One region of the Promicromonospora sp. NFX87 genome, then DNA from elsewhere that is predicted to be linked to it. Evidence: predicted binding sites of a transcription regulator. Region 1 holds the regulator's gene; each other region holds the start of a gene.
What was found. Region 1 encodes HspR, which represses chaperone genes until heat shock. Its sites were predicted from a motif close to AAGTTGAGTCNNNNNGACTCAACTT; they were not measured.
Positions count from the first base shown of each region.

Region 2: a site for HspR is predicted at 2,002-2,026, ahead of ACNYC2_RS23030 (Hsp20/alpha crystallin family protein). Genes of this name have one in related genera too.
Region 3: a site for HspR is predicted at 1,463-1,487, ahead of clpB (ATP-dependent chaperone ClpB). Genes of this name have one in related genera too.

Region 1 covers NZ_CP183413.1:69,655-72,925, reverse strand. The annotation lists gene ACNYC2_RS00320 (hypothetical protein) at 1-620, shown strand, start outside; gene ACNYC2_RS00315 (DUF1540 domain-containing protein) at 732-1,052, opposite strand; gene ACNYC2_RS00310 (heat shock protein transcriptional repressor HspR) at 1,215-1,667, opposite strand; gene ACNYC2_RS00305 (DnaJ C-terminal domain-containing protein) at 1,759-2,775, opposite strand; gene grpE (nucleotide exchange factor GrpE) at 2,852-3,271, opposite strand, start outside.
Region 2 covers NZ_CP183413.1:5,124,497-5,127,767, reverse strand. The annotation lists gene ACNYC2_RS23035 (family 16 glycosylhydrolase) at 1-1,263, opposite strand, end outside; gene ACNYC2_RS23030 (Hsp20/alpha crystallin family protein) at 1,547-1,966, opposite strand; gene ACNYC2_RS23025 (xyloglucanase) at 2,213-3,271, shown strand, end outside.
Region 3 covers NZ_CP183413.1:5,986,850-5,990,120, forward strand. The annotation lists gene clpB (ATP-dependent chaperone ClpB) at 1-1,413, opposite strand, end outside; gene cpt (chloramphenicol phosphotransferase CPT) at 1,534-2,091, shown strand; gene ACNYC2_RS26830 (sulfite exporter TauE/SafE family protein) at 2,075-2,875, shown strand; gene ACNYC2_RS26835 (carboxyl transferase domain-containing protein) at 2,911-3,271, opposite strand, start outside.

The sequences.
Region 1 (3,271 bases):
GCGGAGTGATAGCACCCGCGGAGCGTCTTGGTGCCGCTCGGGCCGCCGTCGGCGCCGGGATCACCGAGGCGCTGGACGACGTCGCCTGCCTGTACGCCGCTTTCGGCCGCCCCACCGACGTCGGCGCGCTGCGTGCCGCGGCGATCGGCTGGGTCGGAGAGCGCGAGCGGGTCCCCTACCAGGTGGCCACGCACGACCCGTCAACAGGCCTGCCGACCGGTGAGTACCTGGGCGAGCGACTGCGCGAGACCTACGGCACCGCGCAACGCGTCGGCTCCACCGCCGGAACCACCCACTGCCTGCTCGTGCTGGACGTCGGCCTCGACAGCCTCGACACCTGGCAGCGGCTCGCGCGCTCGGCGGCGATCGGCCGCACCCTGCACCAGGTCTTCGGTGAGGGCCACCCGATGGCCGCTGTCGGCGACGGCACCTTCGTGGTGCTGTGCGAGCGCGGCCCCGCCACCGCGGAGCTCGGTCAGTCGCTGCGCCGCGTGGTGGAGCGCAACGCCGAGGTGCTCGGCCTCACCACCGAGGTGCGCAGGCCGACCCGGGTGTGGGTGGAGCGCCTGCCGGGGACGCACGACGACGCGCTGCTCCTCCTGGACCACCTGGCTCGCTGAGCCGCTGAGCCGCTGAGCCGCGGACGTCGAACCGCGGACGTCGAACGAACAAGCGAGAGCGCCCGCTCACCGTCGAGCGGGCGCTCTGCCTCGTTCTTGCCCCGGCGCTTGCTACAGGGCCGGTCCGCGCTCCTGGAAGGTGAGGCAGTCGGCGTGCCCCGGCTGCTCGGGCCCAGCACCCACGCGGATCGACGCGGCGCCGCACTCCAGGTGGTCGTTGTGCACGCACTCACCGCGCTGGCAGGCACCGACGTGCGCGATGACCTTGTCGAGGCCGCCCTTGGTGCTCAGCGGGATGAACGTCGCGCACGAGGCGTCACCCTCGTGACCTGCGATGGTGACGGCCCCGGCGTGGCAGCCGTGGTCGTGGTTGTAGCCGCAGCCGTCGATCGAGCACTCGGCGACCTCGGGCATTTCCATCAGCGTGCTCATGACTCACTCCTCGTTGGTCCGCGCTTGAACTTCCGGAATATCTCGATCATATTCCGGAAATGCAGAACGTGTAGAGCAAGGAATGCCTTACCTATCTCTTTCGGCGCATTCTCGATTAACGAAAGAATTGCGTTACCGAAATTGGCCGGTGGCCGGGAGCGCTCAGTCCTCGCGCCGAGGTGACGGCCGCCAGAGCACCACTGCTCCACCGCCGACGCCGCGATGCTCGAGGTCGACGCGCATCGCCGCGCTCCGGACCCGCTGGCCACGCTGCACGACGACGACGTCGCCGGCGGCCGGACCCGCGGCGAACACGCGCCCCTCCTCCTGGACCCGCATCAGCAGGTCACCGAGGCGTTCCTCCAGGACCGAGACGTGCGCCTCGAGGGCGAGGATGCGCTTGATCCCGGCCAGGTTGATGCCCTCGACCTGCGCGAGCCGCTGTACCTGCAGAAGACGCGCCACGTCCCGGCGCGAGTAGCGGCGGCCACGGCCACGAGTTCGCCGGGGTACCACCAGGCCGAGCCGGTCGTACTGGCGCAGGGTCTGCGGGTGCATGCCGGCCAGCTCCGCTGCCTTGGAGACGGTGAGCACGGGTGCGTCGTCGTCGAGCATGTGCCCCTCCCTGTCTCGTTCGCTCGGAACTGCGTGCGGGCAGGTTAACCGACCGCGGCGCGGTGGGGACCGTGCCCCACCGCGCTTGCGGTCATTCCGTCGCCCGCTCGACCAGACCGGCGCGTACGTCCTCGCCGTCGCTCTCCGCGGCGAACGTCTCGATCGCCTGCCTGGCCTTCTTGCTGAGCTTCTGCGGCACGACCACCTGGACGCTGACGAGCAGGTCGCCGTTCGCGGTCGCCGTGTGCACGCCGCGCCCCTTGACGCGCAGCGACCGTCCCGACGGGGTGCCCGCAGGCACCTTCAGCCGCACGGTGGTGCCGTCGAGGGTCGGTACCTCCAGCGTGGTCCCGAGTGCGGCCTCGGCGAACGTGACGGGCACGGTCATGCGCAGGTCGAGCCCGTCCAGCGTCCAGACGGGATGCGGCGCCACGTGCACCGTGACCACCAGGTCACCCGCGGGGCCACCGGCGACGCCCGGCTTGCCCTTGCCGCGCAGCCGGATCTTCTTGCCGTCGTTGATCCCCGCGGGGATCCGGGCGGTGATGGTGCGGCCGTTGACGTCCAGCTCGGCGGTAGTGCCCTCCACTGCCGCACGGAACGGCAGCGTGACCTGCGCGACGACGTCGGCACCCTTGGTCGGCGCACCGAACCCCGTCGGGCCGGTCGAACCGTAGGCGGACCGGCCCCCGGCGCCGAACATCGAGCCGAGGATGTCCTCGAAGCCCGGGGATGCGCCACCGCCCTGCGAATAGCGGACCCGTGGCCCACCCCGGCCGGCGGGGCCCTGCCCGCCGCCGAACATGGCGCCCATGATGTCCTCGAAGCCGCCCGCCCCGGCACCGCCGGGCCCGGCGGAGAAGCGAGCGCCACCGGCCATCGCACGCACCGCGTCGTACTGCCGGCGCTGCTCCGGGTCGGACAGCACCGAGTACGCCTCGCCGATCTCCTTGAACCTGGTCTCGGCGGACGCGTTGCCCTGGTTCTGGTCGGGATGGTGCTGCCGCGCCAGCTTGCGATAGGCCTTCTTGATGGCCGCGTCGTCGGCGTCCTTGGGTACGCCCAGCACGGCGTAGAAGTCCTTCTCCATCCAGTCCTGACCGGTCATGGCACCTCCTTCCGCGTCGATATCGGTGGTCGGGCTTGCCGAGACCTTGGTCTCGGCAAGCCCGACCACCGAGAAGTCACTCCGGTCCGACGACGCCCACGCGTGCCGCCCGGACCACCTTCTCGCCGATCTTGTACCCGGGCTCCACCACGAGGTTCACCGTGGAGGCTGTCGCGTCAGCGTCGGTCGAGTGCATGAGCGCCTCGTGCAGGTTGGGGTCGAACTCCTCCCCCACCTTGCCGAACCGCTCGACGCCGAACTTCTGCAGGCTCTGGTCGAGCTTCTCCGCGATCGCCGCCATGGTTCCGCTCAGCTCGCCGTGCTGCTTCGCGCGCTCGACGTCGTCGAGCACGGGCAGCAGTGCGGCCAGCACGTCCTGCACGCCCCGGTTCCGCGCGGCCTCCTGGTCGCGCAGCGCCCGGTTGCGGTAGTTCGTGAAGCTGGCCCGCTCGCGCTGCAGCGCGTCCAGGTGCTCCGCGGCCTCAGCCTTCGCCTT
Region 2 (3,271 bases), 1.5 Mb from region 1:
GACGGTGCTCCCGTCGCAGTTGGCTATCTCGGTGCGGGTGCCGTCGGTCTGCACCCGGCCGACCGGCTGCAGGCAGCGGCCCGACTGCGGGTTGCGCAGCGCCAGCGTGCCGCTGGTCGAGGCCCACTGCTGGGCTCCGGTGCCGTTGCAGTCCCAGAGCTGGACGGCGGTGCCCGCCGCGGTGCCGCCCCCGGACACGTCGAGGCACTTGCCGAGCGCGCGCACGGTGCCGTCCGTGCCGACCGTCCACTGCTGCGCCGTGTTGCCGTTGCAGTTCGCGAGCTGGATGGGCGTGCCGTTCGCCGTGGCGGCCCCCGCGACGTCGAGGCAGATGCCGTTGCTCGCCCGGATCGTGCCCGTGCGGCTGCCTCCGCCGCCCGTGGAGTCGTAGACGCGCACGTAGTCGACGACCATCTGCTGCGGGAACTGCGTGGTCCCGTCGGGGTAACCGGGCCAGTTGCCGCCGACCGCGACGTTCAGGATGAAGAAGAACGGCTGGTTGAAGACCCACGGGTTGCTGCCCGTGTTCGCCGGTGTGAACGTCTGGTAGGCGTTGCCGTCCACGAGCCAGGTGATCGAGTTGGGGCTCCAGTCGATCGCGAAGGTGTGGAAGTCGTCCGCGAAGGACCAGTTCTGCGGGTGCTGGTACGACCCGGTGATGGGGTTGGCCCCCGAGTAGCCCGGGCCGTGCAGCGTGCCGTGCACCCGGTTGGGTTCGCGGCCGATGTTCTCCATGATGTCGATCTCGCCGGAGTTGGGCCACGGCGTGCCCGGGAACTGGCCGCCGAGCATCCAGAACGCCGGCCAGATGCCCTGCCCGCGCGGGATCTTGATCCGCGCCTCCAGGCGGCCGTACTGCGGCTGCACCTTCCCCTTGGTCGTGAGCCGGGCGGAGGTGTAGCCGCTGCCCTCCTGGCGGGCGGTGATCACCAGGTTGCCGTTGCCGTCCAGGGCGGAGTTGTTCCGCGAGTTCGTGTAGTTCTGCAGCTCGTTGTTGCCCCAGCCGCCCGCGCCGGTCTCGAAGTTCCAGTTGGCGCCGTTGGGCGCGCTGCCCGCGGCGCCGTTGAACTCGTCGGACCAGGTCAGGGCGGCCAGGGCAGCGGCGTCCTGCGCGGCAGCGGTGCCCGACGCCGGCGCGGCCCCGCCGTCGGACCCCTCGGGTGCCGCCGCGGCGGAGGTGACGAGCGAGGCCGACAGGACAAGGGTCAGGGCTGCCACCGCCGTCAGGGCGGTGCGGGTGGTGCGGTGCCTCGTGCTACGCATCGAACGCTCCTTCGCGAACATGTCTCTCCCGCCGCACGGAACCGCGCGACGGGCACAGCAGCGGCAGTCGCGCGCGCACTCCGGTGTGTCACGGGCGATGCGTGAGTGATGACGAAACAGTGCTCACGAAAAGTAGCGGCGTCAGGCGGCACCGCACAACGGTCAGATCGGCACATACGGGTTTTCCCCGAGTCGTCCCACGGCTGCCCGCACATGGCCGGGAACGCGGACGGCGCCCGGCCGCTGGGTGCGGTCGGGCGCCGTCGTGAGGCCGCTGAGGTGATCAGGCGGCGGTCGTGACCTCGATGCGCTGCGGCGTCGTGCCGGCGAAGACGCCGGGGACGGTGACCGTCAGCACGCCTGCGTCGTAGGACGCGGTGACGGCGTCGCCGTCCACGGTCTTCGGCAGCGTGACCGTGCGACGGAAGGAGCCGAAACGGACCTCCGAGATGCGGCGGCCCTCGGACTCCTCCGGGCGCTGGTCCTTGCGCTCGCCGCGGACGACGAGCTTGCGGCCCTCGACCTCGACGGTGATGTCGGCCGCCGGGTCGACGCCCGGCAGGTCGAGGCGGGCGACGAGGTCTTCACCCTCGCGGTAGACGTCGGCCGCGGGCACGGGGCCCTGGGCGTCGGCGGACTGCGGGCTCCACGGGTCGCGGAGCCACGTGTGGGTGAACGGCGAACGGGTCAGAACGGTGGTCATGGTGTTCTCCTCCGGATGGGATTGATGTCAGTCTCAACCTGAGTCGACCCGACTCAATTTCCGGGTTCGCCGACGGCGGACGGTGAGCCGTGGTGGTCATGGTGCGTAGCGCCCACAAACGAGCCTGAAGAGGATCCCGGCCAGCGGCAACCTTTTGCAGTGTCTGTGACCACTAGGAGGTGGATCAGGCCACTCCGTTGCCTGATCCACCTCCTCCGGTGAATCACATACAAGGAGCACATCCCCATGGACAACCCCACGCACCGCGCGCGCCGCGGGCGCCGCGGGCGTTACCGCCGCCGCTGGATCGCCACCGGTCTGTTGGTCGGCGTAACCGCCGTCGTCGCGCCAGGCCTCGTGTTCGCGCAGGAGGACTCGCCGTTGGCCGGCTTGACCGCCGTCGTCGCGCCAGGCCTCGTGTCCGCGCGGGAGGACTCGCCGTCCACGACGGTCGACGGCAGCGCCGACAACCAGCAGGCCCCCGTGCGCAGTGGCACGGTGCTCGATGACAACGGCTCCTCCGCCGGCACCAGCGTCCAGCAGGAGCTGGCGGCGTCGGCCCAGCCCCAGACGGCTGGGTCCGGATCGTACAAGTGGAAGAACGTCCAGGTGGTGGGCGGCGGCTACGTCACCGGGCTGGTGTTCAACCAGAAGGAGAAGGGCCTGCTGTACGCGCGCACCGACATGGGCGGCGCCTACCGCTGGAACGCCACGGCCGAGCGCTGGATCCCGCTGACCGACTGGCTCGGCGAGAAGGACTGGAACCTGCTGGGCATCGACGCGGTGGCCACCGACCCCGTCGACCCCAACCGGCTCTACCTCATGGCGGGCACCTACACCAACAACTGGGCGGGCAACGGCGCGATCCTGCGCTCCACCGACCGGGGCCGCACCTTCAAGCGCACCAATCTGCCCTTCAAGGGGGGCAGCAACGAGGACGGCCGCGGGGCGGGCGAACGGCTCGTGGTCGACCCGGCCGACCACGGCACCCTGCTGCTGGGCAGCCGCAAGAACGGCCTGTGGCGCAGCACCGACTACGGCGTGACATGGAGCCAGGTCTCCTCGTTCCCCGTCAAGGACGGGGCGAGCAGCGGCGGGGGCATCTCCTTCGTGACGTACGGCCCGAGCGGCAGCAAGACGATCTACGTCGGCGTCGGCGACTCGTCGACCTCTCTCTACCGCTCCACCGACGGCGGCAGCACCTGGCAGGCCGTCCTCGGGCAGCCCACCGGCCAGATGCCGCAGCACGGCGTGCTCTCCGGTGACGGCTCGCTGTACGTGACGTACACCAACGCCCTCGGACCC
Region 3 (3,271 bases), 610 kb from region 1:
GTTGTGGCCCGCCTTCTCCGACTCCCAGCGCGCGGTGAGCGCGGCGAGGGCCTCACGACGGTCCGCCAGGTCGGCGCGGAGTCGCTGCAGGCGCTCCTTGGAGGCCGCGTCCTCCGACTCGGACAGCACCACCTCCTCCATCTCGAGGCGCGTGACGGCACGCTGCAGCTCGTCGACCTCCACCGGGGAGGAGTCGAGCTCCATGCGCAGCCGCGACGCGGCCTCGTCGACCAGGTCGATCGCCTTGTCGGGCAGCTGCCGACCGGAGATGTAGCGGTCGGAGAGCGATGCGGCGGCCACGAGGGCGGAGTCCGCGATCGTCACCTTGTGGTGCGCCTCGTAGCGCTCCTTGAGCCCGCGCAGGATCGCCACGGTGTCCTCCACCGAGGGCTCACCCACGAAGACCTGCTGGAACCGCCGCTCCAGGGCCGGGTCCTTCTCGATGTGCTCGCGGTACTCGTCGAGCGTGGTGGCGCCCACCATGCGCAGCTCACCGCGGGCGAGCATCGGCTTGAGCATGTTGCCCGCGTCCATCGCGCCCTCGCCTCCGGCGCCCGCGCCGACCACGGTGTGCAGCTCGTCGATGAAGGTGACCACCTCGCCGTCGGACGCCGTGATCTCCTCCAGAACCGCCTTGAGGCGCTCCTCGAACTCGCCGCGGTACTTCGCCCCGGCCACCATCGAGGCCAGGTCGAGCGCGACGAGGCGCTTGCCCTTGAGGGACTCGGGCACGTCACCGGCCACGACCCGCTGGGCCAGCCCTTCGACGACCGCCGTCTTGCCGACGCCCGGCTCACCGATGAGTACCGGGTTGTTCTTGGTGCGGCGGCTCAGCACCTGGATCACGCGACGGATCTCCGAGTCCCGGCCGATCACCGGGTCGAGCTTGCCGTCGCGGGCGCGCTGCGTCAGGTCGGTGCCGTACTGCTCGAGCGCCTTGTACGTGCCCTCGGGATTGGGGCTCGTGACCCGGCCGGCCCCACGGACGGCGGGCAGCGCGGCGCGCAGGGCGTCGGCAGTGGCTCCGGCGTCGGACAGGATCTGGGCCGCGGGCGACTGCCCTGCCGCGACGGCGATGAGCAGGTGCTCGGTGGAGACGTACTCGTCACCCAGCCCCTGTGCTTCCTTGGACGCCAGGTCCAGGACGGTGGCCATGGCCCTGCTCGCGCTCGGCTGGGCGGTGGTCGTGCCACTGGCCTGGGGCAGCGCCACCAGAGCCGCGCGCACGCGCTGACCGATGGTCTGGGCACTGGCCCCGACCGCATCGAGCAGGCCGACGGCGACGCCGCGCTCCTGCTGGAGCAGCGACGCCAGCAGGTGGACCGGCTCGAGCTGCGGGTTGCCGGCAGCCGACGCCGACTGGATCGCGTCGCCGATCGCCTGCTGCGACATGGTCGTGAACTTGGTGTCCATGAGGCCTCCCAGGATGGTGCTGAAGTCTTGCGCGGCAGGACCGCGTTCAAAGTTGAGTCTACTCCGCTCAACCCTGGAATTCACTGTAGCGTGCGCCACCCACACTCGTACCGTTGCGGCATGAACACCCAGGTGATCGTCCTCAACGGCGGTTCGAGCTCCGGGAAGTCCGGCCTAGCGCGCGGCCTGCAGACCGTCCTGCCCGATGCCTGGCTGTCCCTCAGCATCGACACCCTCGTCGACGCGATGCCCGCCCGCCTGACCACCGGGGGCGACGGGATCGGTTTCGCGGACGACGGCGGCGTCGACGTCGGGCAGGAGTTCATGGCGCTGCAGGACGCCTGGATCGCCGGGCTGGTCGCCATGGCACGCGCCGGGGCGCACATCGTGGTCGACGACGTGTTCCTCGGGCGCGCCGCGTCCCAGCGGCGCTGGCTCGATGCCCTGGGCGACGTCCCGACCCTGTGGGTCGGCGTGCGCTGCGACGCGGCGGTCGCGGAGGCGCGCGAGGCCGCCCGCGGCGACCGCGTCGCGGGCATGGCCGCGAAGCAGGCAGACGTCGTCCACGAGGGGGTCACCTACGACCTAGAGGTCGACACCACGCACACCAGCTCGATGGACTGCGCACGGACCATCGCGGCACACCTGAGATCATCGCGGGGTGAGCGAACAGACTGACGAGTCCCTGACACCTCCCCGCGCCGTCCTCGTCGGGGTCGTCGGCGGCACCTTCTCCGGGCTGTTCGGTCTGGGTGGCGGCATCGTCATGGTGCCGCTCCTGACGTCGCTCGGCGGCCTCACGCAGCGCCGGGCCAGCGCCTACTCGCTCGCGGCGATCCTGCCCGCGGCGATCGTCGGGTCCATCCCGTACCTGACCCACGACGCCGTCGACCTGATCGCCGCCGGACTGCTCGTCGTGGGCGCGGTGATCGGCGCCGTCGTCGGCGCGCGGCTGCTCGCCCGCGTGCCGGAAACCCTGCTGCGCTGGCTCTTCGTCGGGGTGCTGGTCGCGGGGATCGTGCGGTCCGTGATGGACGCGTTCGGGGAACCGCCGTCCGTCGACACCGCCGAGGGGCTGCCCAGCGTGCTCGACGGGGCGGGAATGATCGGGCTCGGCCTGGTCATGGGCGTCGCGTCCGGCCTGCTCGGCATCGGCGGCGGTCAGCTCGCCGTCCCCGGCCTGTCCGCACTGTTCGACTTCGCACCCGCGCTGGCCAAGGGCACGTCGCTGGTCGCGATGATCCCGACCGCGATCTCCGGCACCTGGGTCAATGCCCGCAACCGGCTGGTCCACCTGAAGATGGCCGCGCTCATCGGCCTCGTGGCATCGGGCTTCTCGTTCGGCGGCGCGAGCCTGTCGGTGGTCATGCCCGACGACGTCGCGTCGATCGCGTTCGCCGCGCTCCTCGTCTTCGCCTTGGTCCAGCAGATCCGCAAGGCCCTCCAGAAGCCACGGCACTGAGCAGCGAGGCCGATGCCTGGGTGATCGGTAGTCCGTCAGGTAATCGGCAACTCGGACTGCCGATCACGTGACGGATTGCCGATCACCGAGTCGGTGTCCAGCTCCCGCAGCACCGCTGCGCACTCCGCGGCGACCGCTACCGCTACGTCGCGGGCGGTGTCCGCCTCCCGCTCCGGGACCACGCGCTGCACGGCGCCCTCGGTGAGCAGGTCGACGGCCCGGATGTGCTGAGCCTCCGCCATCTGCTCCGCGTGCGTGGTGTCCCCGTGCACGATGACGCTCGCCCCCTCGGGCGGCAGCGGCGACAGCCAGGCGTGCTCCGCGGCGATCACCACCTGCGCGGGCAGCAGCGCGAGCGCCCCGCCGCCGCAGCCCTGGCCGAGGATCACCGACAGC